One region of the Streptomyces sp. NPDC017890 genome, then DNA from elsewhere that is predicted to be linked to it. Evidence: predicted binding sites of a transcription regulator. Region 1 holds the regulator's gene; the other holds the start of a gene.

What was found. Region 1 encodes HspR, which represses chaperone genes until heat shock. Its sites were predicted from a motif close to TTGAGNNNNNNNNNCTCAA; they were not measured.
Region 2: the regulator HspR is predicted to act here: its motif matches at 7,286-7,304, upstream of lon (endopeptidase La).

What each region holds. Positions count from the first base shown of each region.
Region 1 covers NZ_JBIRHU010000009.1:106,982-118,234, reverse strand. Annotated here, with positions in the region: gene clpB (ATP-dependent chaperone ClpB) at 1-335, opposite strand, end outside; gene ACH4F2_RS14020 (hypothetical protein) at 645-980, opposite strand; gene ACH4F2_RS14015 (hypothetical protein) at 986-1,174, opposite strand; gene ACH4F2_RS14010 (helix-turn-helix transcriptional regulator) at 1,442-2,323, shown strand; partial or broken gene ACH4F2_RS14005 (helix-turn-helix transcriptional regulator) at 2,347-2,559, shown strand; gene ACH4F2_RS14000 (LuxR C-terminal-related transcriptional regulator) at 2,556-3,539, shown strand; gene ACH4F2_RS13995 (LuxR C-terminal-related transcriptional regulator) at 3,502-4,545, opposite strand; gene ACH4F2_RS13990 (substrate-binding domain-containing protein) at 4,745-5,863, opposite strand; gene ACH4F2_RS13985 (heat shock protein transcriptional repressor HspR) at 6,038-6,493, opposite strand; gene dnaJ (molecular chaperone DnaJ) at 6,499-7,701, opposite strand; gene grpE (nucleotide exchange factor GrpE) at 7,735-8,424, opposite strand; gene dnaK (molecular chaperone DnaK) at 8,421-10,274, opposite strand; gene ACH4F2_RS13965 (undecaprenyl/decaprenyl-phosphate alpha-N-acetylglucosaminyl 1-phosphate transferase) at 10,908-11,253, opposite strand, start outside.
Region 2 covers NZ_JBIRHU010000004.1:274,885-286,137, forward strand. Annotated here, with positions in the region: gene ACH4F2_RS07760 (nitrate- and nitrite sensing domain-containing protein) at 1-1,666, opposite strand, end outside; gene ACH4F2_RS07765 (protein phosphatase 2C domain-containing protein) at 2,107-2,898, shown strand; gene ACH4F2_RS07770 (MarR family winged helix-turn-helix transcriptional regulator) at 3,194-3,688, opposite strand; gene ACH4F2_RS07775 (lysozyme) at 3,941-4,768, shown strand; gene lon (endopeptidase La) at 4,840-7,263, opposite strand; gene ACH4F2_RS07785 (spermidine synthase) at 7,450-8,154, shown strand; gene ACH4F2_RS07790 (response regulator transcription factor) at 8,277-9,017, shown strand; gene ACH4F2_RS07795 (sensor histidine kinase) at 9,014-10,138, shown strand; gene ACH4F2_RS07800 (multifunctional oxoglutarate decarboxylase/oxoglutarate dehydrogenase thiamine pyrophosphate-binding subunit/dihydrolipoyllysine-residue succinyltransferase subunit) at 10,433-11,253, shown strand, end outside.

The sequences.
Region 1 (11,253 bases):
AGGTGCTCGGTGGAGAGGTACTCGTCCCCGAGATCCTTGGCGCGGGCCTGGGCGTCGGCGACCACCGCGAGCATCTCACGGCTGGGCTGCGGCGGCGCGACCGTGGACCCGGTCACGCTGGGCAGTCCGGCGACGATGCGCTCGGCTCCGGCGCGTACGACGGCGAGGTCGGCCTCCACGGCGGCGAGCAGATCGGTGATGTTCTCGTTGTCCTGACCCTGGAGCAGGGCCAGGAGCAGGTGGGCGGGGGTGAGGTCGGCGTTCCCCTCGGTCACGGCCCGGTTGCTGGCCGCGTTGATGGCGTCCCGGCTCCGGTTGGTCAGCTCGGCGTCCACGTTCTGGCTTCCCTCCTCGCGTCGGCCGTCGGCGGTCGGCCGTGTCTCCCAGTGCTGACTCAGGCAACGTACACAAAGTTGAGTCTATTCCACTCAAGGAAGAAACGCGGGCATGGCTTCCCCCCGCGCGGCCACCGCGCTCCCCTCTGTGGGTGCCCACGCGGCGCGAGAGGATTTCCAGCCAGCCGACGGCAGGGGGATACCCCGAAATGTCACCGCAAACGACAGCGGCGTCACCGTGTTCAGGTCACGGTGACGCCGCTGCCGGGGGGAAGCACCTGAGCGATTTGTTACGACGGGGGAATCGCGTCAGGCACTGCGGGGGGTGGCCGAGATGGTCCTCACTTCGGGGACTTCCGGCTGCACGAGCCGGTGGTCCCGCTGGTCCAGGTTCACAAAGATCATTCCGTACCGGATGGCGCACCGCACGGGCTGCGGCGCCCCTCGGGGCCGTCGCAGGCACCGGTAGGCGCGCACGTCGCCGTCCTCGTCCAGCGTGACGACGACCGGCTCGCCGAAGACGGTCACCATCAGGGAGTCACCGGCGTGGGGGATCGCGGTGACCAGGTCGATGAAGTGCCAGCCGGAGCGGTAGGCGGTGGCCATCTCGCGCCGGAAGGAGCGGTCGTCGGGTGGTGTGGTCATGTTGATCAGTCCCACTTGCTGTCCGCCGGGAGATTGACTGCCTCGTCACCGACCGCGACGGCGGGCGCAATCTCGACCCCAACAACCGCACGGTGCGCGTCGCTCTTCGCACCGGAGAGGCCAGCCAGAGTCCCGAAGGCCACAACGGCGGAGACGGCGACAACAAGCACCGAGCGAAGCATTTTCTTACGCATAGTCGGCTTCGTCCTCACTTGAAGATCCCCTCTATCCCCCGTCGGATAAGACGATGGCTCATTCAGGCACGTCATGGCCACACAATCGGTGCATCATGTTCCTGCACGTTCAGGACCCTGGGGGGTGGAGAATTGATATCAAATGGGACCAAAGCGACACATCCCCATTCGGTCACCGAGCTCTGCGAGGACGGAAGCCGCCTCTACGCGGGGGCTCTGCGGACAGGACGAATACTGCGGACGGATGCCGATTCCGCTCCGTGTCTGATGGAGTTCGCGCTGCTTCATCCCGATCCTGACGATGCACAATGGTTGCGTCCTGTGCCTCCGGTGATCGCCCTGGCACAGCGGCTCAACCCCATCGAGCGCGAGATCACCGAGCATCGACGGCTGTCGATCGCACTCGCCGAAGCCTTCGAGCCGTTCATGGCTCTCGGCGTGCAGGCCACCGCCCCGACCCACTCCATCAGCGTGCTGGAGGGCCTGGACCGCATCAACGCGGCGCTTGACCTGGCCACGGCCCAGTGCCAGACCGAAATGCTCACCGTTCAGCCGAGTGGCAGCGCCCGTAGCGCCGAGAACCGCCTGCTGGAAGCATTGGAGCGCGACAAACCGCTGATCGAGCGAGGGGTGAGCATCCGAACCCTCTATCAACACACCGCGCGGTACAACCCCGAGCGACTCGCCTACGTCAACCAGTTCGCGAAGGGCAAGGTCGAGCACCGCACCATCGACGAACTCGTCGAGCGCCTCATCATCTGTGACGAGGCCGTCGCCTTCATCCCCATCCGTGAGGACCGGCAGGTCGCCCTGGAGATCCGTCACCCAGGCCTTGTCCGCTACCTGATCAAGGTGTTCGAGTTCATCTGGAGCCGAGCAGTTCCGCTGACCGCCGGAGCCCCGTACGAAACGGCCCCCGACGGCATCACCAACATCCAGCACTCGATCGCCAAGCTCCTGGTGGAGGGCCACGTGGACGAGGCCATAGCCCGCCGTCTCGGCATGAACGTGCGCACCTGCCGAGCGCACATCGCGAAACTGGCGGCGGTACTCGGCAGCGGCAGCCGTGCCCAACTCGGCTATCTCATAGCCCAGTCGGGGATCTTGGAGCAGGAGTCCCCAAGGCTGGGAGGAGAGATCCGCTCATGACCGACAGGACGCACCGGCACGGGGATGGCATCACCCCCCGCCAACGCGCCATAGCCGCCCTTCTCATCGAAGGCCACACCGACACCGACATCGCCGACCGCCTCGGCATGAACGTCCGCACCGCCCGCGTCCACATCGCCAAACTCGCCGCCACCCTCGGCAGCGAAAGCCGGGCACAGCTCGGCTACCTCATCGCGGAGTCAGAAATGCTCAAGCAAGGGGATGCCGCGCAGTGACGGTGCCGCATGCCGTCCATGGGCCGGAGGAACTCTGCACCCAGGGCACGCGGGTGTATCAACGCGCCCTCCAAGAGGGGCACGTGACCCAGCAGGACATCGATGCAGCGCCCTGCCTGATCGACTACGGTCTCCTGCACCCGGTGCTCGACGACCCCAGCAGACTCGAACCCGTCTCCCCGGTCACGGCACTGCACCGGCTGCTGCGCACTTCAGGGCAGCACATCGCCGGCCAACGGCGCCGCGAGGCACAGTTGATCGACACCTTCAACACGCTCATACAGGCCGGAACCCATCCGGGGACGGCTGAGGAGACCCCGACTCTGAGGCTTCTCAGCGGCAAGGAACGCATCGGCCAGGCCATCGGCGAGTCGATGGCCTGCGCCTCGGAGCAAGTTCTGTCCGTTCAACCACACGACGGTCTGGTCAAGCCACCCTTTCACCACCATGAAGCCGCCATGGAACGGGACCAGGAGTTCCTCGACCGCGGCGGCCGCATACGTGCTCTCTACCAGCACACCGTCCGCAACGCCCCGTACGTCCTCGCACGTTACGAGCAACTGGCAGGTGACGTGGAGGCCCGCACCCTTGATGAGATCACCGAACGCCTCATCGTCGTGGACCGCACGGTCGCCTTCATCCCCGCCAGCGCCGATCGCTCTCTCGCCCTCGAAGTCCGCCACCCCGCACTGATCTCCCATTTCGTCACGGTCTTCGACCGTCTCTGGCGCCTGGCCACACCCATGCACCCCAAGACCGTCCAACGCCAGTCGCTGGGCGGCATCACCCCCCGCCAACGCGCCATAGCCGCCCTTCTCATCGAAGGCCACACCGACACCGACATCGCCGACCGCCTCGGCATGAACGTCCGCACCGCCCGCGTCCACATCGCCAAACTCGCCGCCACCCTCGGCAGCGAAAGCCGGGCACAGCTCGGCTACCTCATCGGGCAGTCGGGGATTCTGGACCAGGAACCCTGACGGGGGCGGACGGCGCCGTGCCGCGCGGGGAGCCGTCCAGGCCCGCCTGGGCGATGCGCACCCCCAACTGCGTGCGGCTGGTCGCGCCCAGGGTCTCCGACAGGCGGGCGATGTGGGCGCGGGCCGTGCGGACGCTTATCCCCAGGCGCTCCGCGATCACCGCGTCCTGGTGGCCCTCCGCCAGGAGCGCCGCAATGGACTGCTCGCGGTGGGAGATGCCCTCGATGCCGGTGTCCGGGAGCGGGGCGGTCAAGGGGATCGCCAGGCGCCACAGGCGTTCGAAGACGGTGACCAGGTAGGCGACCAGGGCGGGGTGGCGTAGCTCCAGGGCCACCGTGCGCTCGGTGTTGGCGGGGATGAAGGCCACCGTGCGGTCGAAGAGGATGAGGCGGTCGATGACCTCGTCGAGGGTGCGGGCCTCCACCGTGTCGCCCATCAGCTCCAGGTAGTTGAGCAGGCCCTGCCCGTGCCGGGCGACGTGCGTGTACAGGTCCCGCATCCGCACCCCGCGCCCGCGCAACGCCAGCGCCCGGTGCAGCCCTTCCGACAGCTCGTGCTCCCGCCGGATGCCGCCGGGCTGGACGGTGAGCACCTCCGTCGTGCACGCCTGCGTCGCCTCGTCCATCGCCGCCTGGATGCGGGCCAGGCCGTCGAGGACCCGGATCGCCGTGCCCTCGGCACCGGCCACCGTCCGGATCTGCCGGCCGAGGCCCGCGTACCACTCGAAGGCCTCCACCGCGGAACCCACCCGCCGCTGACTGGCGCTGACCTCGTCGTGGACCCCGCGCAGCAGGCGGGTCATGACCTCCTGCGGTGAGGTCGGCACCAGCCAGTCCATGTCGTCGGGGTCGGGGTGCAGCAGGGCCAGTTCCAGGAGGCAGGGGACCGGCTCGGCGTCCCGGCGGGGCAGCCGGCCGCGTCGTACGGCCCGGGAGTACACGCGGTCCCCGGCCGCGCACAGCCGGTCGGCACCGTGTGGATGCTCATCCGCCCCGTGCCCGGCCATCACCCATCCCACCCCCGGTTCCGGCTCTTTCCGCAGCGCAACTATGCGCGGCCGGGCCCGGGTCCGCAACACGGCTCGACAGGCGGCGACGGCCGGAAAACACCGGTTGCGGCCGCTATGTCCAGGGCAGCGTACCGGGACCGGCCAGGCCTGCTCGGGATCACCCGGGACTGCTCGGCACTACCGGGACTGCTCGGGACTACTTCAGCCCGATCTCCGCACACGCCTCCGCGTACTTGGCGGTGCAGATGTCGGAGACCTTGTAGAAGCCGTCCGCGACGACGGTCTGCCGGATGTTCTCCTGCGTCAGGACGACGACGGGGACGAGCTGCGCGGGGATGCCCTGGTGGCTGGGGCTGTCGACCTTGTCGCGGGCGAGCGCGTCGAACTGGATGTCCCGGCCCTGGACCCGCGCCACGGCCATCTCCGCGGCGTTCTCGGCCTCCTGCGGGTAGGACTTGTACACGCTCATGTACTGCTCGCCGGTGACGATCCGCTGCACCGCCGCGAGTTCCGCGTCCTGACCGGTGATCGGCGGCAGGTCGGTGACGCCCGCGTCCTCCAGGGCCTTGATGATGCCGCCCGCCATGCTGTCGTTGGCGGAGTAGACGCCCGCGATGTTCTTCTTGCCGATCTTCTCGATCGCCTCGATCATGTTCACCTCGGCGTTCTGCGCCTTCCAGTCCTTGGTGTCGAAGGACTGGGCGATCGTCACTTTGCCGTTCAGCTGGGACAGCGCCCCCGCCTTGAACTGCTTGGCGTTCGGGTCAGTGGGCGAGCCGTTCATCATGACGATCTTGGCGGAGCTGTCCGCGTCGTTGCCGAGCGCCTCGATGAGCGAGCGCCCCTGGACCTCGCCGACCAGCTCGTTGTCGAAGGAGATGTAGGCGTCGATCGGGCCCTCCGCCAGCCGGTCGTAGGCGATGACCGGGATACCGGCGTCCTTGGCCTTCTGCACGCTGTCCCCGACGGACTTCGCGTCGACCGCGTCGAGGACGATCACGTCGACCTTGTCGTCGATCATCTGCTGCATCTGGGCGGCCTGCTTCGAGGGGCTCGCCTCGGCGTTGGCGTACTTGACGTTGCCCTCGTCACGCGTGAGCTCGGCGATCTTCGCCTTGAAGAAGGGGTAGTCGAACTGCTCGTAGCGCGTGTTCTCCGTCTCCGGAAGCAGCAGTCCCACAGTGATGTCGTTGCCCTTGGCCGGGCTCGCCTCGTCACTGCTCTCCGACGCGCCCAGCACACCGCAGGCGGCCAGCGAAATGGTCATCATGGACGCGGCCACGGATATGGCGACACGACGGGCACGGCTGTTCACTGCGCTTACCTTCCGACACACGGGTGTTGTGGTGACCCAGGTGAGGGAAGCCAACGCTGTCTTCACGAAATCGTCAAGAAGTACTAGACCAATGAGACAGCACCGTTGTGAACAGGCCCGGAGGTTCGGTCGAACCTCCGGGCCTGCTGTCGCCCTTCTGCCTTGTGCGGCCGGTCAGTCCGGGGACTGACCGCGCCGCTTCGGGCGCCACACCACCAGAGCGCTGGTCTGCTGTACCTCTTGGTACGGGACCAGGTCCCGGCGGTACGAGGCGTGCACCGCCGCTTCGCGCTGGCGCATCGCCGTCGCCGCGCCGTCGAGGGCGTCCTGCAGCTCCGCCATTCGGGCCTGGAGCGCGGCGACCTGGTTCTCCAGTTCGATGATGCGCTTGATTCCGGCCAGGTTGATTCCCTCGTCCTGCGACAACTGCTGCACCGTGCGGAGCAGTTCGATGTCGCGGGCCGAGTAGCGCCGGCCGCGGCCGGCCGTGCGGTCCGGGGAGACCAGGCCGAGGCGGTCGTACTGACGCAGGGTCTGCGGGTGCAGGCCGGAAAGCTGGGCCGCCACCGAGATGACGTAGACCGGGGTGTCCTCGGTCAGTTCATACGGATTGCGTCGACGACCGTCCATCTCCGTCAAGCTCCCTTCGCGGCCTGGAACAGCTCCGCCCGCGGATCCTCGTCCGCGGTCGCCTCGCGATACGCCTCCAGCGCATCACGAGCCTTCCCCGTCAGGTCCTTCGGAACACTCACCTCGACGGTGACCAGAAGGTCACCGCGGGTGCCGTCCTTGCGGACCGCGCCCTTGCCCCTCGCGCGCATGGTGCGTCCGCCCGGGGTGCCCGCCGGCAGCTTCAGCGTGACGGACGGGCCGCCCAGGGTCGGGACCCGGACCTCGCCGCCGAGCGCCGCCTCGGCGTAGGTGACCGGGACGGTGACGGTGAGGTTGTCGCCCTTGCGGCCGAAGACGGGGTGTTCCTTGACGTGCACGACCACGTACAGGTCGCCCGCCGGGCCGCCCCGCTCACCCGGTGTGCCCTTGCCGCGCAGCCGGATGCGCTGCCCGTCCGACACCCCGGCCGGGATGCGGACCTGCATCGTCCGGGAGGACTTGGCGCGTCCGGAGCCCTTGCATACGTCGCAGGGGTCCTCGGCGATCAGGCCGCGGCCCTTGCAGTCCGGGCACGGGTCGGTGAGCGAGAAGCCACCGCCCGAGCCCCGGGCGACCTGTCCGGTGCCGACACAGGTCGGGCACACGCGCGGCGTGCCGTTCTTGTCGCCGGTGCCCGAACAGGCCTTGCAGGGTGACTGCGAGGACATCCGCAGCGGGACCGTCGCGCCCTCGATGGCCTCCGTGAAGCTGAGGGTGACCTCGGACTCGATGTCCTGGCCGCGCCGCGGCTGGGTCCGCGTGCCGGTGCCGGGGCCGCCGGCACCGGTGCGGTTGAACAAGCCCCCGAAGACGTCGCCGAGCCCGCCGCCGAAGCCGCCGGCTCCGCCCTGGCCCCCCCCGCCCTGGGCGCCGCCTCCGAAGAGGTCGCCCAGGTCGAAGTTGAAGGTGCCGCCGCCGCCCGCGCCCGGCCCCGGACGGAAACCGCCGTTGCCGAAGAGGCTGCGGGCCTCGTCGTACTCCTTGCGCTTCTTGGGGTCACCGAGGATGTCGTTCGCCTCGGAGATCTCCTTGAAGCGCTCCTCCGCCCTGGCGTTTCCCTTGTTGGCGTCCGGGTGGTACTCGCGGGCGAGCTTCCGGTACGCCTTCTTGATCTCGGCCTCGGTGGCGTCCTTGGGGACGCCGAGGACCTTGTAGTAGTCCTTCTCGATGAAGTCCTTGGTGCTCATCCCCGACGTCCCTCCTCTCTCGTCACTTCAAGCTCAGCCCTCGTCCGGGCCACCGCTCTCCTTGTTCCCGGCGTCTGTGGCGTTCCCCGCGTTCTCCGCGGGGTCGGCCTGTGCCTCGGTGTTCTCCTCGGCCGGCTTGGCCGTCTGCGCGCCCGGCTGCGGCTCGGCCACGGCCACCCGCGCGGGGCGGATGGTGCGCTCGCCGATCCGGTACCCGGGCTGCAGAATCGCCACGCACGTCGTCTCGGTGACGTCCGGTGCGTAGGAGTGCATCAGGGCTTCGTGGATCGTCGGGTCGAAGGGCTCGCCCTCCTTGCCGAACTGCTGGAGGCCCATCTTGGCGATGACCGTCTCCAGCGACTCCGCCACGGACTTGAAGCCGCCGACGAGTTCGCCGTGCTCCCGGGCGCGGCCGATGTCGTCGAGTACGGGAAGCAGCTCGGACAGGAGGTTCGCGACGGCGACCTCCTTGACCGCAACACGGTCCCGCTCGACCCGGCGACGGTAGTTCTGGTATTCGGCCTGGAGTCGCTGGAGGTCCGCCGTGCGCTCGTTCAGCGCCGTGCGTACCTGGTCCAGCTGGGCCACCAGGCCCGCGTTCTCGCTCGCGTCCCCGGCCGGGGCCGCCCCCTCTTCGGAGGCGGCCTTCGGCTCGGCGTCGTCAGGGGTGGCGCCGGAGGGGACGTCGGGCTTCTCCTCGAAACCCGGGGTCTCCTCCGTCACGCGGCACCGTCCTTGCGCTCGTCGTCCACGATCTCGGCGTCGACGACGTCGTCGTCGCCGCCCTTGTCACCGGGGGCACCCGCGCCCGGGGCATCGCCGCCGGCGGCCTGCGCGCCCTGGGCGTCGGCGTACATGGCCTGGCCCAGCTTCTGCGAGACGGCGGCGACCTTCTCCGTGGCGGTGCGGATCTCGGCGCTGTCCTCGCCCTTGAGCTTCTCCTTCAGCTCGGCGACGGCGGACTCGACCTCGGTCTTCACGTCGCCCGGGACCTTGTCCTCGTTGTCCTTGAGGAACTTCTCCGTCTGGTAGACGAGCTGCTCGCCCTGGTTGCGGGACTCGGCGGCCTCGCGGCGGGCGTGGTCCTCCTCCGCGTACTTCTCGGCCTCCTGGCGCATCCGGTCGACCTCGTCCTTCGGCAGCGAGGAGCCGCCGGTGACGGTCATCTTCTGCTCCTTGCCGGTGCCGAGGTCCTTCGCCGTGACGTGCATGATGCCGTTGGCGTCGATGTCGAAGGCGACCTCGATCTGCGGGACGCCGCGGGGCGCCGGCGGCAGACCGGTCAGCTCGAACATGCCGAGCTTCTTGTTGTACGCAGCGATCTCGCGCTCGCCCTGGTAGACCTGGATCTGCACGGAGGGCTGGTTGTCCTCGGCGGTGGTGAAGATCTCCGAACGCTTCGTCGGGATCGTCGTGTTCCGCTCGATCAGCTTGGTCATGATGCCGCCCTTGGTCTCGATACCGAGGGACAGCGGGGTGACGTCGAGGAGCAGGACGTCCTTGACCTCGCCCTTGAGGACACCGGCCTGCAGGGCGGCGCCGATGGCGACGACCTCGTCCGGGTTGACGCCCTTGTTGGCGTCCTTGCCGCCGGTGAGCTCCTTGACGAGCTCGGCGACGGCGGGCATACGGGTGGAGCCACCGACGAGAACGACGTGGTCGATCTCGGACAGCTGGATGCCGGCGTCCTTGATGACGTTGTGGAACGGCGTCTTGCAGCGCTCCAGCAGGTCGGACGTCAGCTGCTGGAACTGGGCCCGGGTGAGCTTCTCGTCCAGGTGCAGCGGGCCCTCGGCGGACGCCGTGATGTAGGGCAGGTTGATCGAGGTCTCGGTGGACGAGGACAGCTCGATCTTGGCCTTCTCGGCGGCCTCGCGCAGGCGCTGGAGGGCCATCTTGTCCTTGCCCAGGTCCACGCCGTGGCCGGACTGGAACTGCTTGACCAGGTAGTCGACGACGCGCTGGTCCCAGTCGTCACCACCGAGGTTGTTGTCACCGTTGGTGGCCTTCACCTCGACGACGCCGTCGCCGATCTCCAGCAGCGAGACGTCGAACGTACCGCCACCGAGGTCGAAGACCAGGATGACCTGCTCGTCCTTGTCCAGGCCGTACGCCAGCGCGGCGGCGGTCGGCTCGTTGACGATGCGCAGGACGTTGAGGCCCGCGATCTCACCGGCCTCCTTGGTGGCCTGGCGCTCGGCGTCGTTGAAGTACGCCGGGACGGTGATGACCGCGTCGGTCACCTTCTCGCCCAGGTAGGACTCGGCGTCCCGCTTCAGCTTCTGCAGCACGAAGGCGCTGATCTGCTGCGGGTTGAAGTCCTTGCCGTCCAGGTTGACCTTCCAGTCGGTGCCCATGTGGCGCTTGACCGAGCGGATGGTCCTGTCGACGTTCGTGACCGCCTGGCGCTTGGCCACCTCGCCGACCAGCACCTCGCCGTTCTTGGCGAAGGCGACGACGGACGGCGTGGTCCTGGCGCCCTCGGCGTTGGTGATGACGGTGGGCTCGCCGCCCTCCAGAACGCTGACGACGGAGTTAGTCGTGCCCAGGTCGATGCCGACCGCACGTGCCATGGTGAATAACCTCCAGCTGACTTGAGTGGAACAGGCTCAAGTGTGCACGACACCCCTCGCCGGGTCAACAGAGGTGAGTCGAGGTCACTCAACTCTTATCCGTTCCTTACACGCAATGACGCTGTGACCTGCGCGTTCTCGGCGCGCCGTGCCTGACGAACCGGAAAAATCGCGCCCGGACCGCTGCCCGGGAGGACGCACGGGCCGGGGCGCCAGTTGCCTCGGGGAACTCCCGAGGCCGCGCCCGGCGCTCGGGCCGGACCTGCGCCCGGGCCCGCTCCTGCGGCTGCGGCTGCGGCTGCGGCTGCGACCGCGCCTGGTCCCGGGGCCGCTCCGGCGGCCGGGCTTGCACCTGCACCCGGGGCGGCTCCGGCGGCTGGGCCTGCACCTGCACCCGGGGCGGCTCCGGCGGCCGGGCTTGCACCTGCACCCGGGGCGGCTCCGGCGGCCGGGCTTGCACCTGCACCCGGGGCGGCTCCGGCGGCCGGGCTCGCTCCGGGGGGCTGCCCTTGCGTCTGGGCTTGTGCCCGGTTCTGGGGCTGCCCATGCGCCCGGTACTGCTCATGCGCCGAGCACTGCCCATGCGCCCGGTACGGCTCATGCGCCGAGCACTGCCCATGCGCCCGGTACGGCTCATGTGCCTGGTACTGCGCCCTGGCCGGCCCCCGCACCCGCGCCTCGTCTCGCGCCCGGGACCGCCCCCGCCCCCCGCGCCTCGTCTCCCGCCCGGGACTGGCCCCGCCCCCGCGCCTCGCCTCCCGCCCGGGACTGGCCCCGCCCCCGCGCCTCGCCTCCCGCCCGGGACTGCCCCCGCCCCCTCGCCTCGCCTCCCGCCGGGACCGGTCCCCGCCCCCGCGTCTCGTCCTGCGCCGGGGACTGCCCCCGCACCCGCGCCTGCTCCCGCATCTGCCCGTGAAGCTCCGCGCGAGGCCAGTGCGGCGACGTGCGGGCCCGGGTATCCGTCCCCGCCCGTCGCTTC
Region 2 (11,253 bases), on a different contig from region 1:
CCGGTGAGGCGCTGTGCTGGACGTGCTCGGTGCCGGCGAGGACGAGGAGGTTCTCGCTGTGGCGGCGCATGACCGTCGCGAAGTGGTCGAGCTTGAACAGGGTGGCGAGGCGCTCCGGGTCCTGCTCGCGTTCCTCGAGGCTCTCGATGACCGCGAGTTGCCGCTCGACCAGGCCGAGGGTGCGCAGCGCGAGGTTCACGAAGGTGGAGCCGATGCTCTTGCGCACCACGTCCAGCTGGGCGGCCGACGCGGCGAGTTCGGCCCGCAGTTCCTCGCGGGCGTCGGCCATCCTCTGCCGTTGACCGACGAGGTGCTTGCGGTCGGACTCGAGTGTGTTGACGCGGTCGGCGAGCATGGCGGCGTGCGCGTGCAGGGCGTTGACGGAGCGGACGACCTGGGCGAACTCGTCGTTGCGGCCGGTGAAGGTGACGGCCTCCTCGGCCGTCGGGTCCTGCGCGCCGGCCAGCCGCGCCGAGCCGCGTCGCAGCACCGAGAGCGGGCGGGTGAGGGTGCGGGCCATGGCGGTGGCGATGCCCACGGCCAGCAGGAGCAGGGCGCCGAGAGCGGCGATCCGGATCTCCAGCTCGGTGACGTCGTCGTCGCGCAGCTGCTCCAGAGCCGTGGTGCGCTTCTCGTAGAGGGCGGACTCGGCGCCGCGCATGGCGTCGACGCGGGCCGAGAGCGCGGCGTCCACCCTCTTGGTGCTGGTCTTGAGGTCGTTGTCGGAGAGCGTCGGCTCGTTCGTGAGCCCGGCGAGGTACTTGTCGGCGGAGTTGACCTCGGGGCCGGCGACCGTGGCGTCGAAGCTGTCCCGCGCCTCCTTGGGCGCTCCCTCGCGGAAGTCGGCGAGCGCGGCGTCGGAGCGCACCCGGGCCTGCTGGGCGGCGGCGGCGAGCTCGTCGCGCTGCTCGGTGTCGGCGTCCGAGGAGGTGGTCGTCTCGGTCGGCAGGCCCGTGATCGGGTCGATGACGGTCTCGGTGCTGCTCGGCACGTTCAGGGCCGCGAGGAGCAACCCACGGGTGGCGGCGGCCTGCTGGACGGCGGTGTCCAGTTCGGCGAGGGCGTACGCACCGGCGCCCGCGCGGGGCGGCATCCGCTCGGCCAGCTCCTCGGCCAGGGCGTGGAGTTCGGCGATCGCCTCCGAGTACGCCTCGTGCGCCTGGAGAGCGGTGCTCTTGCCGGTGAGCGCCGCCCTGCGCAGCGCCGCGACGGCGTCGAGGTCCTCGCGCAGGGAGGCGGGCGTGTCGGTGTCGGCACGCAGTTCCTCCACCTGCCGGTCGACGCGGGCGCTGCGCTGTTCGGAGGGCGCCTTGGACTTCGGGCGGCCGGCGGCGATGTAAGGGGTGACCTCGTCGCGCTCGTCGGCCAGGGAGTGGGCGAGGGTCAGCGCGCCCTGGGTCCGCTCGGCGAGCGTCACCAGTTCCTGGGAGTCGTGCAGTTGCCCGGAGGCGGCCACGACCGACGGTGCTCCGGCTCCGGCGATGGCGGCGGCCACGACGGCCACGGCGACGATGAGGCGGTTGCGTACGTGGGTCGGGCGGCCCTTGCCGACGGGGGCCCGAGGCGGCGCCGGGGTGGAGGTGCCGGGGGTGTGTTCCGCGCTCCCCGCGGGGGCCGTCTGCTTGCCTGTGCGACGAGGCCGCGTCTTCTGCACCGGTGCTCGCATTCCTGACTCGTGTACCCGTGGGCCCGGGTGGCGCTCCGTCAACTGACCGGCCGGCGCGTGCACCCTCCGCCACGCTCTGGGCTCTTCCCAGGCCGCCGACTGCGCATCGGGCGGGATGACCGCGTGAGCAGGGCAGGCCCTCCACCGGTTCCCGACCCTCCCAGTGCCGGTGGGCGGTGGGCGTGCATCATCCGACCCGCCACCCGAAGGAGTGAACCTCGGAGGGGAGTTGGTGGGCAAGTTCCGTCGGCTCGTGCGACACGCCCGTGCGGCGCGCCGGTTGGACGTCTGCGACGGGCGGTGGCACTATGTGCCGCCGCGCGTTGCCGGAGTGCGGAATTCCAACCCAAATCCGGCGCCTGACCTGCGCCGCTGCGTCGATACCCGGGAAGTTGACAGCCTCTTGCGGACACTGTGAAGGGGTCGTGCAGACTGGCTGGATGCGTACGGAACTCGTCTCGGAACCCGGCCTCGCCGCCCACCCCAACGAGGACTTCGCGAGCGTCGGGCTGCCCGCCTCGGGGCAAGGCGGTTCGCTCGTCGTGCTGGACGGCGTGACACCGCCGCGGACCGGGACGGGCTGTCTGCATTCCGTTCCCTGGTTCACCGCGCGCCTCGGCGGAGCCCTGACCGAACTGACCGTTTCACTCCCGGATCTCCCCCTCGTCGAAGCCCTGTCCCGCGCCATCGCTCGTACCTCGGCGGCGCACGCGGAAACCTGTGACCTTTCTCACCCGCGGACTCCGCAGGCGACCGTGGTCCTGGCCCGCTGGTCCCCCGCCACCGTCGAATACCTGGTCCTGTCCGACTCGGCCCTGTTGGTGGAGGCCCCCGGCGGCGGGGTCACGGCGGTCCTGGACGACCGGCTGGCCCGGCTGCCCCGCTCGGCTCTCGCCACGGACGCGCTGGTGGACGCGGGCTACCGCAACAAGGAGGGCGGCTTCTTCACCGCCGCGGCCGACCCGGCGGTGGCGGCGCGGGCGGTGACGGGGGTGCTGCCGCGCGGGGAGGTGCGGACGCTGGCGGCGCTGACGGACGGAGCCGCGCGTTGGGTGGAGACGTTCCGGGAGGGCGACTGGACGGACTGCCTCGCGCTGGTGCGGAAGCAGGGCGCACAGGCGCTGCTCGACCGCGTGCGGGACCTGGAACGCGCGGACGCGGCGGGGGCCCGGGAGTTCCTCGGACGCGGCAAGGCGCACGACGACGCCACGGTGGTGTACGCGGAGCTCTGAACGCCGGGGGCTCCGGCTCTGCTTCTGCCCGGCAGCTCGAGGGCCCCGGGCACGCTTCTCGCCGAGGGCTCCGGCCCTGCTACTGCCAGGGACGCCCGGGAGCTCCGGCCCTGCTCCTGCCGGGGTCCCGGGGCTCCGGCCCTGCTACTGCCGGGGGCCCGGGGGCTCCGGTCCTGCTACTGCCGGGGGGCCCGGGGGGGGGGGCTCCGGGAACGCTTCTCGCCGAGGGCTCCGGCCCTGCTACTGCCAGGGACCCGAGGGCTCCGGGCACGCTTCTCGCCGGGGGGCCGCGGTCCTACTTCTCCATACCCCGGTTCAGCTCGTGCAGCAGCCGGGCGAGTTCGGTCACCTCACGCGGGTCCCAGTCGGCGAGCCGGCCGGCGTACCGCGCGCGGCGGGCCTCCCGCACCCGGCCGACGCGTGCCTGGCCCTCCGGGGTCAGGGTGACCAGCCAGGCGCGGCCGTCGGCGGGGTCGGGTTCCCGGGCGACGAGGCCGAGGTCCTCCAGGGCGCGCAGCTGGCGGGACATCGTCGCCTTGCCGACGCCGATGTAGGCGGCGAGTTCCGTGGCCCGCTGCCCCCCGCACTCGCCGAGCCGTACGAGAAGGCCGTACGCGGAGGACTCCAGGTCGGGGTGGACCTCCCGGGCCATCTCGCCCTGGCTGGCGCGGGCCCGCCGGAGCAGGACCGTCAACTCCCGCTCCAGTGCCAGGAACTCCGGTTGGTTCACACCACTGCCGGACACTTCGGCGTCGACTCCGCGACCGCCGCCGTTCCCGTCTTCGTGCACGTCAGCCCCTGCCTCGATTTTCCCGGTCCTGAAAGTTTCCGCCACGGGCCGGCATCACCGCAGCTCGGCAAGTATTTCGCAGGCTTAGACCACCGGAAGCTTCCGGTCCCTCTTCCCACCCCCGTTCTACGTGCGTAGCGTCTTCACCCGGACCCCTGGATGGCATGCTCACGCCACCGTGCCGCGCCACCCGTGGGTTCTCCCCACTCACGCATCCCCCACCGAGCACCACCGAGCCATCGGAGGCACGTCATGCTCGTGCACAGATCCGGATCGGCCCGCGGGCGGCGCTTCGCCGTCACCGGGATCCTGCTCGCCGCGTTCTCCCTGGTGTTCACCCTCCCCGCGCACTCCTCGTCGGCCGCCGACATCCCGCCGCGCGGCTCCGCCCACATGGGCATGGGGGTCCTGGAGCACGACGGGCGGCACGGCACCCCGGTGCCGGGCGACGCCACCCAGACGGAGGGCGTCGACGTCTCCAGCCACCAGGGCAACGTCGCCTGGTCGACCCTGTGGAACAGCGGGGTCAAGTGGGCCTACGTCAAGGCCACCGAGGGGACGTACTACACCAACCCCTACTTCGCCCAGCAGTACAACGGCTCGTACAACGTCGGCATGATCCGCGGCGCCTACCACTTCGCCACCCCGGACACCACGAGCGGCGCCGCCCAGGCCAACTACTTCGTCGACCACGGCGGCGGCTGGTCCCGCGACGGCAAGACGCTGCCGGGCGCGCTGGACATCGAGTGGAACCCGTACGGGGCCACCTGCTACGGCAAGACGCAGAGCCAGATGGTCTCCTGGATCCGGGACTTCCTGAACACCTACAAGGCCCGCACCGGCCGCGACGCCGTGATCTACACGGCCACCAGCTGGTGGACCCAGTGCACGGGCAACTACGGCGGTTTCGCGGCGAACAACCCGCTGTGGGTCGCCCGGTACGCCTCCACCGTGGGCACGCTGCCGGCCGGCTGGGGCTACTACACGATGTGGCAGTACACCTCGTCCGGGCCGACGGTCGGGGACCACAACAAGTTCAACGGCGCCCTGGACCGCGTCCGGGCGCTCGCCAACGGCTGACACACGACACGTACGACGAAGGCCCGGGCCCCTCACGGGACCCGGGCCTCCGCCCCTTCCGGCAGCGTCCGTCACGCCGCGACCGGAACCTCCGACCCCACACCGCTCGTCGCCGGTGCGAGCGCCAGTTCCAGGACCTGGCGGACGTCGGTGACGGCGTGGACGTCGAGCTTGTCCAGCACCTGGGCCGGGACGTCGTCCAGGTCGGGTTCGTTGCGCTTGGGGATGATCACCGTGGTGACGCCCGCCCGGTGCGCCGCGAGCAGCTTCTGCTTGACCCCGCCGATCGGCAGCACGCGGCCGGTCAGCGACACCTCGCCGGTCATCGCCACGTCGGTGCGGACCAGCCGCCCGGAAAGCAGTGAGGCCAGCGCCGTCGTCATCGTGATGCCGGCGCTCGGGCCGTCCTTGGGCACCGCGCCCGCCGGGAAGTGGATGTGAACGCCGCGTTCCTTCAGGTCGGCCACCGGCAGCTCCAGCTCGGCGCCGCGGCTGCGCAGGAAGCTCAGCGCGATCTGCGCCGACTCCTTCATCACGTCGCCCAGCTGACCGGTCAGGGTGAGACCCGCCGCGCCCGTCTCCGGGTCGGCCAGCGACGCCTCGACGTACAGGACGTCGCCGCCGGCGCCGGTCACCGCGAGGCCCGTGGCCACGCCCGGCACCGAGGTGCGGCGCTCGGCCGGGTCCTGGGCGGACTCGGGCACGTGGTGCGGCCGGCCGATCAGGGCGCGCAGGTCGCCGTCCGTGATCGTGAACGGCAGTTCCCGCTCGCCCAGTTCGTGCTGGGCCGCCACCTTGCGCAGCAGCCGGGCGATCGACCGCTCCAGGGTGCGCACGCCCGCCTCGCGGGTGTACTCGCCTGCCAGCTTGCGCAGGGCGCCCTCGTCGACCGTGACCTCGTCCTTGTCGAGCCCGGCCCGCTCCAGCTGGCGCGGCAGCAGGTGGTCGCGGGCGATGACGATCTTCTCGTCCTCGGTGTAGCCGTCGAGGCGGACCAGCTCCATGCGGTCCCGCAGGGCCTCCGGGATGGCCTCCAGGACGTTGGCGGTGGCGAGGAAGACCACGTCGGACAGGTCGAGCTCGACCTCCAGGTAATGGTCCCGGAAGGTGTGGTTCTGGGCGGGGTCGAGGACTTCGAGCAGGGCGGCGGCCGGGTCGCCCCGGAAGTCCGAACCCACCTTGTCGATCTCGTCGAGGAGCACGACCGGGTTCATCGACCCGGCCTCCTTGATGGCGCGGACGATCCGGCCGGGCAGCGCGCCGACGTACGTACGCCGGTGGCCGCGGATCTCGGCCTCGTCGCGGACGCCGCCGAGGGCGACGCGGACGAACTCGCGGCCCATGGCGTGGGCGACGGACTCGCCGAGGGACGTCTTGCCGACGCCGGGCGGGCCGACGAGGGCCAGTACGGCGCCCCCGCGCCGCCCGCCGACGACGCCGAGACCCCGGTCGCCGCGCCGCTTGCGCACCGCCAGGTACTCGGTGATCCGCTCCTTGACGTCGTCCAGGCCCGCGTGCTCGGCGTCCAGTACGGCCCGGGCCCCCTGGATGTCGTAGGCGTCCTCGGTGCGGACGGTCCACGGGAGTTCGAGGACGGTGTCGAGCCAGGTGCGGATCCAGGAGCCCTCGGGCGACTGGTCGGAGGACCGCTCCAGCTTGTCGACCTCCTTGAGCGCGGCCTCGCGGACCTTCTCGGGCAGGTCGGCGGCCTCGACGCGGGCGCGGTAGTCGTCGGACTCCTCGCCCTCCCGCTCGCCGTTGATCTCGCGCAGCTCCTTGCGCACGGCCTCGAGCTGGCGGCGCAGCAGGAACTCCCGCTGCTGCTTGTCGACGCCCTCCTGGACGTCCTTGGCGATGGTCTCGGCGACGTCCTGCTCGGCCAGGTGGTCGCGCAGCTGCTGGGTGGCGAGCCTGAGGCGGGCGACCGGGTCGGCGGTCTCCAGGAGCTCGACCTTCTGCTCGGTGGTGAGGAAGGGCGAGTAGCCGGAGTTGTCGGCGAGCGCGGAGACGTCGTCGATGGCCTGGACGCGGTCCACGACCTGCCAGGCACCGCGCTTGCGCAGCCAGGCGGTGGCCAGCGCCTTGTACTCCTTCACCAGTTCGGTGACCAGGCCGGGCAGGGGTTCGGGCACGGTCTCGTCGACACGCGTGCCCTCCACCCACAGCGCGGCGCCGGGGCCGGTGGTGCCGGCGCCGATCGTCACCCGGGCCCGTCCGCGGATCAGGGCGCCCGGATCGCCGTCGGCCAGCCTGCCGACCTGCTCGACCGTGCCGAGGACGCCGGTCCCGGCGTAGGTGCCGTCGACGCGCGGGACGAGCAGGACCCGGGGCTTGCCGGGCTCGGCCCCGGCGGCGGCCTGGGCGGCCTCCACCGCGGCGCGTACTTCGGTGTCGCTCAGGTCGAGGGGGACGACCATCCCGGGCAGCACCACCTCGTCGTCGAGCGGCAGCACGGGCAGGGTGAGCGGTGTGAAGGCTTCGGACTCAGCAGCCATGATCTCCCCTTCGGCAGTCAAGTTGAGTTACATCGACTCAATGAAAGGGAGTCCATGATTGTTCCCCAAAGCGTGTTCGCTCTGAGCGATCAAGGAGCGGAGGGCGGAGGCGCTTCGGCCCGCTTCGGACCCTGTGGGTGAGAGCACGGCCGGACCGCCCGGCATTCCCACTGCCAGGATGGGTCGATGCCCATCACTTCCCATGACTCCCACGACCACGGCATCCCCGAAGTGCTGGACCGTCGCGAGGGCCCGCACGGTGAGGTCGTCCTGCGCCGGCACGGGGCGTTGCTGCAGATCATCGCGAACGGCTGCTTCCTGATGGACACCTCCGACGGGCGCTCGGAGCGACGGCTGGTCGACGCGGCGGCCGACGCCCTCACCCCGGGTGGCGGGCGGAGTGCGCCGCACCTGCTCATCGGCGGGCTCGGCGTCGGCTTCTCGCTCGCACACGCGGCCGCCGACCCCCGCTGGGGCCGGATCGCGGTCGTCGAACGCGAGCGCGCCGTCATCGACTGGCACCGGGACGGCCCGCTGGCCCCGCTGTCCGCCGAGGCCCTGGCCGATCCGCGCACGGAGATCGTGGAAGCGGATCTGGTGCGGTACGTCAATGAGACGTCCGACACATACGACGCGCTCTGCCTCGACATCGACAACGGCCCCGGCTGGACCGTCACCGAGGGCAACGACGGGCTCTACTCACCCCTCGGACTGGCGGGCTGCGCACGGGTGTTGAGGCCCCGCGGGGTGCTTGCCGTCTGGTCCGCGCAGCCCTCTCCGGAATTCGAAGAAACCTTGCGTAATGCCGGGTTCCAGCAGGTGCGTACCGAAGAGATCCCCGTTGCCCGGGGCGTTCCGGACGTCGTCCACCTCGGCGTCGGACCTGGATAGCAAAGGCGCGGTGAATCCCCGTACGCTGCTGACCTGACGCGGTCATTCAAGCGTCAATCGCAGTCATGCGCAGACGAGGGATCACCCCACTGATTCCGGTAAGCACACCTCAGGGGCGGGCGATGGAGCAGACACAGACCTCCCACAACGGCACGGCGACGGCTACCCCGGGCGCCCAGCGCCGGGTGCTGGTGGTCGAGGACGACCAGACGATCGTGGACGCCATCGCGACCCGCCTGCGCGCCGAGGGGTTCCTGGTGCAAACGGCGGGCGACGGTCCGGCCGCCGTCGACACGGCCGAGGCATGGCAGCCCGACCTGCTGATCCTCGACATCATGCTGCCCGGCTTCGACGGCCTGGAGGTCTGCCGCCGCGTGCAGGCCGCGCGGCCGGTGCCGGTGCTGATGCTCACCGCGCGCGACGACGAGACCGACATGCTGGTCGGGCTCGGCGTGGGCGCCGACGACTACATGACCAAGCCGTTCTCGATGCGCGAGCTGGCCGCGCGCGTGCACGTGCTGCTGCGCCGGGTGGAGCGGGCCGTCGTGGCCGCCTCGACGCCGCGCAGCGGCATCCTGCGCCTCGGCGAGCTGGAGATCGACCACGCGCAGCGCCGGGTACGGGTGCGCAGCGAGGACGTCCACCTCACCCCCACCGAGTTCGACCTCCTGGCCTGCCTGGCGAACACCCCGCGCGCGGTGCTCTCCCGGGAGCAGCTGCTGGCCGAGGTGTGGGACTGGGCGGACGCCTCCGGCACCCGGACCGTGGACAGCCACATCAAGGCGCTGCGCCGCAAGATCGGGGCCGAGCGGATCCGTACGGTGCACGGCGTGGGGTACGCGCTGGAGACGCCGGCGCCATGAGCGCAGGGCGGGAGGCCGCACGGAGGAGTCCTGGCCCCCGGAGCACCGGGGAACCCTGGGGCGGCGTACGCCCGTTCTCGATCAAGACCAAGCTGGGCGCGCTGGTCGTCACGTCGGTGCTGATCACCACCGGCCTCTCGGTGATAGCGGTGCACACCAAGACGGAGCTGCGCTTCATCACGGTCTTCTCGATGATCGCCACACTGCTGATCACCCAGTTCGTGGCGCACTCGCTGACCGCGCCGCTGGACGAGATGAACGCCGTGGCCCGGTCCATCTCGCACGGCGACTACACGCGCCGGGTCCGCGAGAACCGCCGCGACGAGCTGGGCGACCTGGCCGTCACCATCAACCGCATGGCCGACGACCTGGAGGCCCAGGACCTCCAGCGCAAGGAGCTGGTGGCGAACGTCTCGCACGAGCTGCGCACCCCCATCGCGGGCCTGCGCGCGGTGCTGGAGAACATCGTCGACGGGGTCACCGAGGCCGATCCGGAGACCATGCGGACGGCGCTCGGGCAGACGGAGCGGCTCGGCCGGTTGGTGGAGACGCTGCTGGACCTCTCCCGCCTGGACAACGGCGTCATACCGCTGCGCAAGCGGCGCTTCGAGGTCTGGCCGTACCTCTCCGGCGTGCTGAAGGAGGCCAACATGGTCGCTTCGGCACGCGCGGGCATCGCTTCCGGGTCCGGCAGCCACACCCGCACCGACGTGCACCTGGCCCTCGACGTCTTCCCGCCCGACCTGACCGCGCACGCCGACCCCGAGCGCATCCACCAGGTCGTCGCCAACCTCATCGACAACGCGGTCAAGCACAGCCCGCCGCACGGCCGGGTGACGGTCAGGGCGCGGCGCGGGGACCTTCCGGAGTCGCTGGAGCTGGAGGTTCTCGACGAGGGCCCCGGCATTCCGCGCTCGGAGTGGCGCCGGGTGTTCGAGCGGTTCAACCGGGGTTCGGTGTCCCGGCCGCACGGTCCGGGCAGCGACGGCGGCACCGGGCTGGGCCTGGCGATCGCGCGCTGGGCGGTGGATCTGCACGGCGGCCGGATCGGAGTGGCCGAATCCGAGCGCGGCTGCCGCATCCTGATCACCCTTCCGGGTCTCCCCCCGGCATCGAATTGACGTAGGGTTCGAAGCGGAGCGTCAAGATCCACTGCCGTCCGCACCGGCGGACACGTGTGATCAGGCGCAGTCCAGGTAGAGACCCGCGTCCTCTCGGCGCCGGGTCCCGGTCTCCCCTTCCCGCATGCAGCGGAACCTCGCTTATTTCCCGCCATTTACAGCGCCGAAACGCGGTCTGCGATGTGACTTACGCGACGATGAACGGCCCGGTCTGACCTTCCGGGTCCGGGAGGCGTAGCCTTGATTCCCGCTGTCCACCATCTTGTGAAGAAGCGGAAGAGGGCGGTTCTCGCCGTGTCGCCACAGTCCCCCAGTAACTCGAGCATCTCGACCGACACCGACCAAGCGGGCAACGCGGGCAAGAACCCCGCGGCCGCGTTCGGTGCCAATGAGTGGCTCGTCGACGAGATCTATCAGCAGTACCTCCAGGACCCGAACTCCGTGGACCGAGCCTGGTGGGACTTCTTCGCCGACTACAAGCCGGGCGCGCCCGCGGCCCAGGCCGCCTCCGGTGCCACGGGCTCCGGTGCCACGAGCGCGGACTCCGGCAGCGCGCCGCAGGCCGCCCCCGCACCGCAGGCGCAGGCTCCCGCCCAGGCTCCGGCCCAGGCCCAGCCCCGGACGGCGGCCCAGCCGGCCGCCGCAGCCGCGAAGCCGGCCGCGCAGCCCGCCGCTGCCGCACCGGCGGCTCCGGCCGCTCCGGCCCCGGCCAAGCCCGCCGCCAAGCCGCAGGCGAAGGCCGCCGCGCCCGCCAAGGAGGCCACCGCCTCCCCCGAGGGCCCCGAGCTGGTGACCCTGCGCGGTCCCGCCGCCGCGGTCGTGAAGAACATGAACGCCTCACTGGAGCTGCCCACGGCCACGTCCGTGCGCGCGGTCCCTGTGAAGCTGCTGTTCGACAACCGCATCGTCATCAACAACCATCTCAAGCGCGCCCGGGGCGGGAAGATCTCCTTCACGCACCTGATCGGCTACGCGATGGTGCAGGCCATCAAGGCCATGCCGACGATGAACTACGCGTTCGGCGAGAAGGACGGCAAGCCGACCCTCATCAAGCCGGCGCACGTCAACCTCGGTCTCGCCATCGACCTGGTCAAGCCCAACGGCGACCGCCAGCT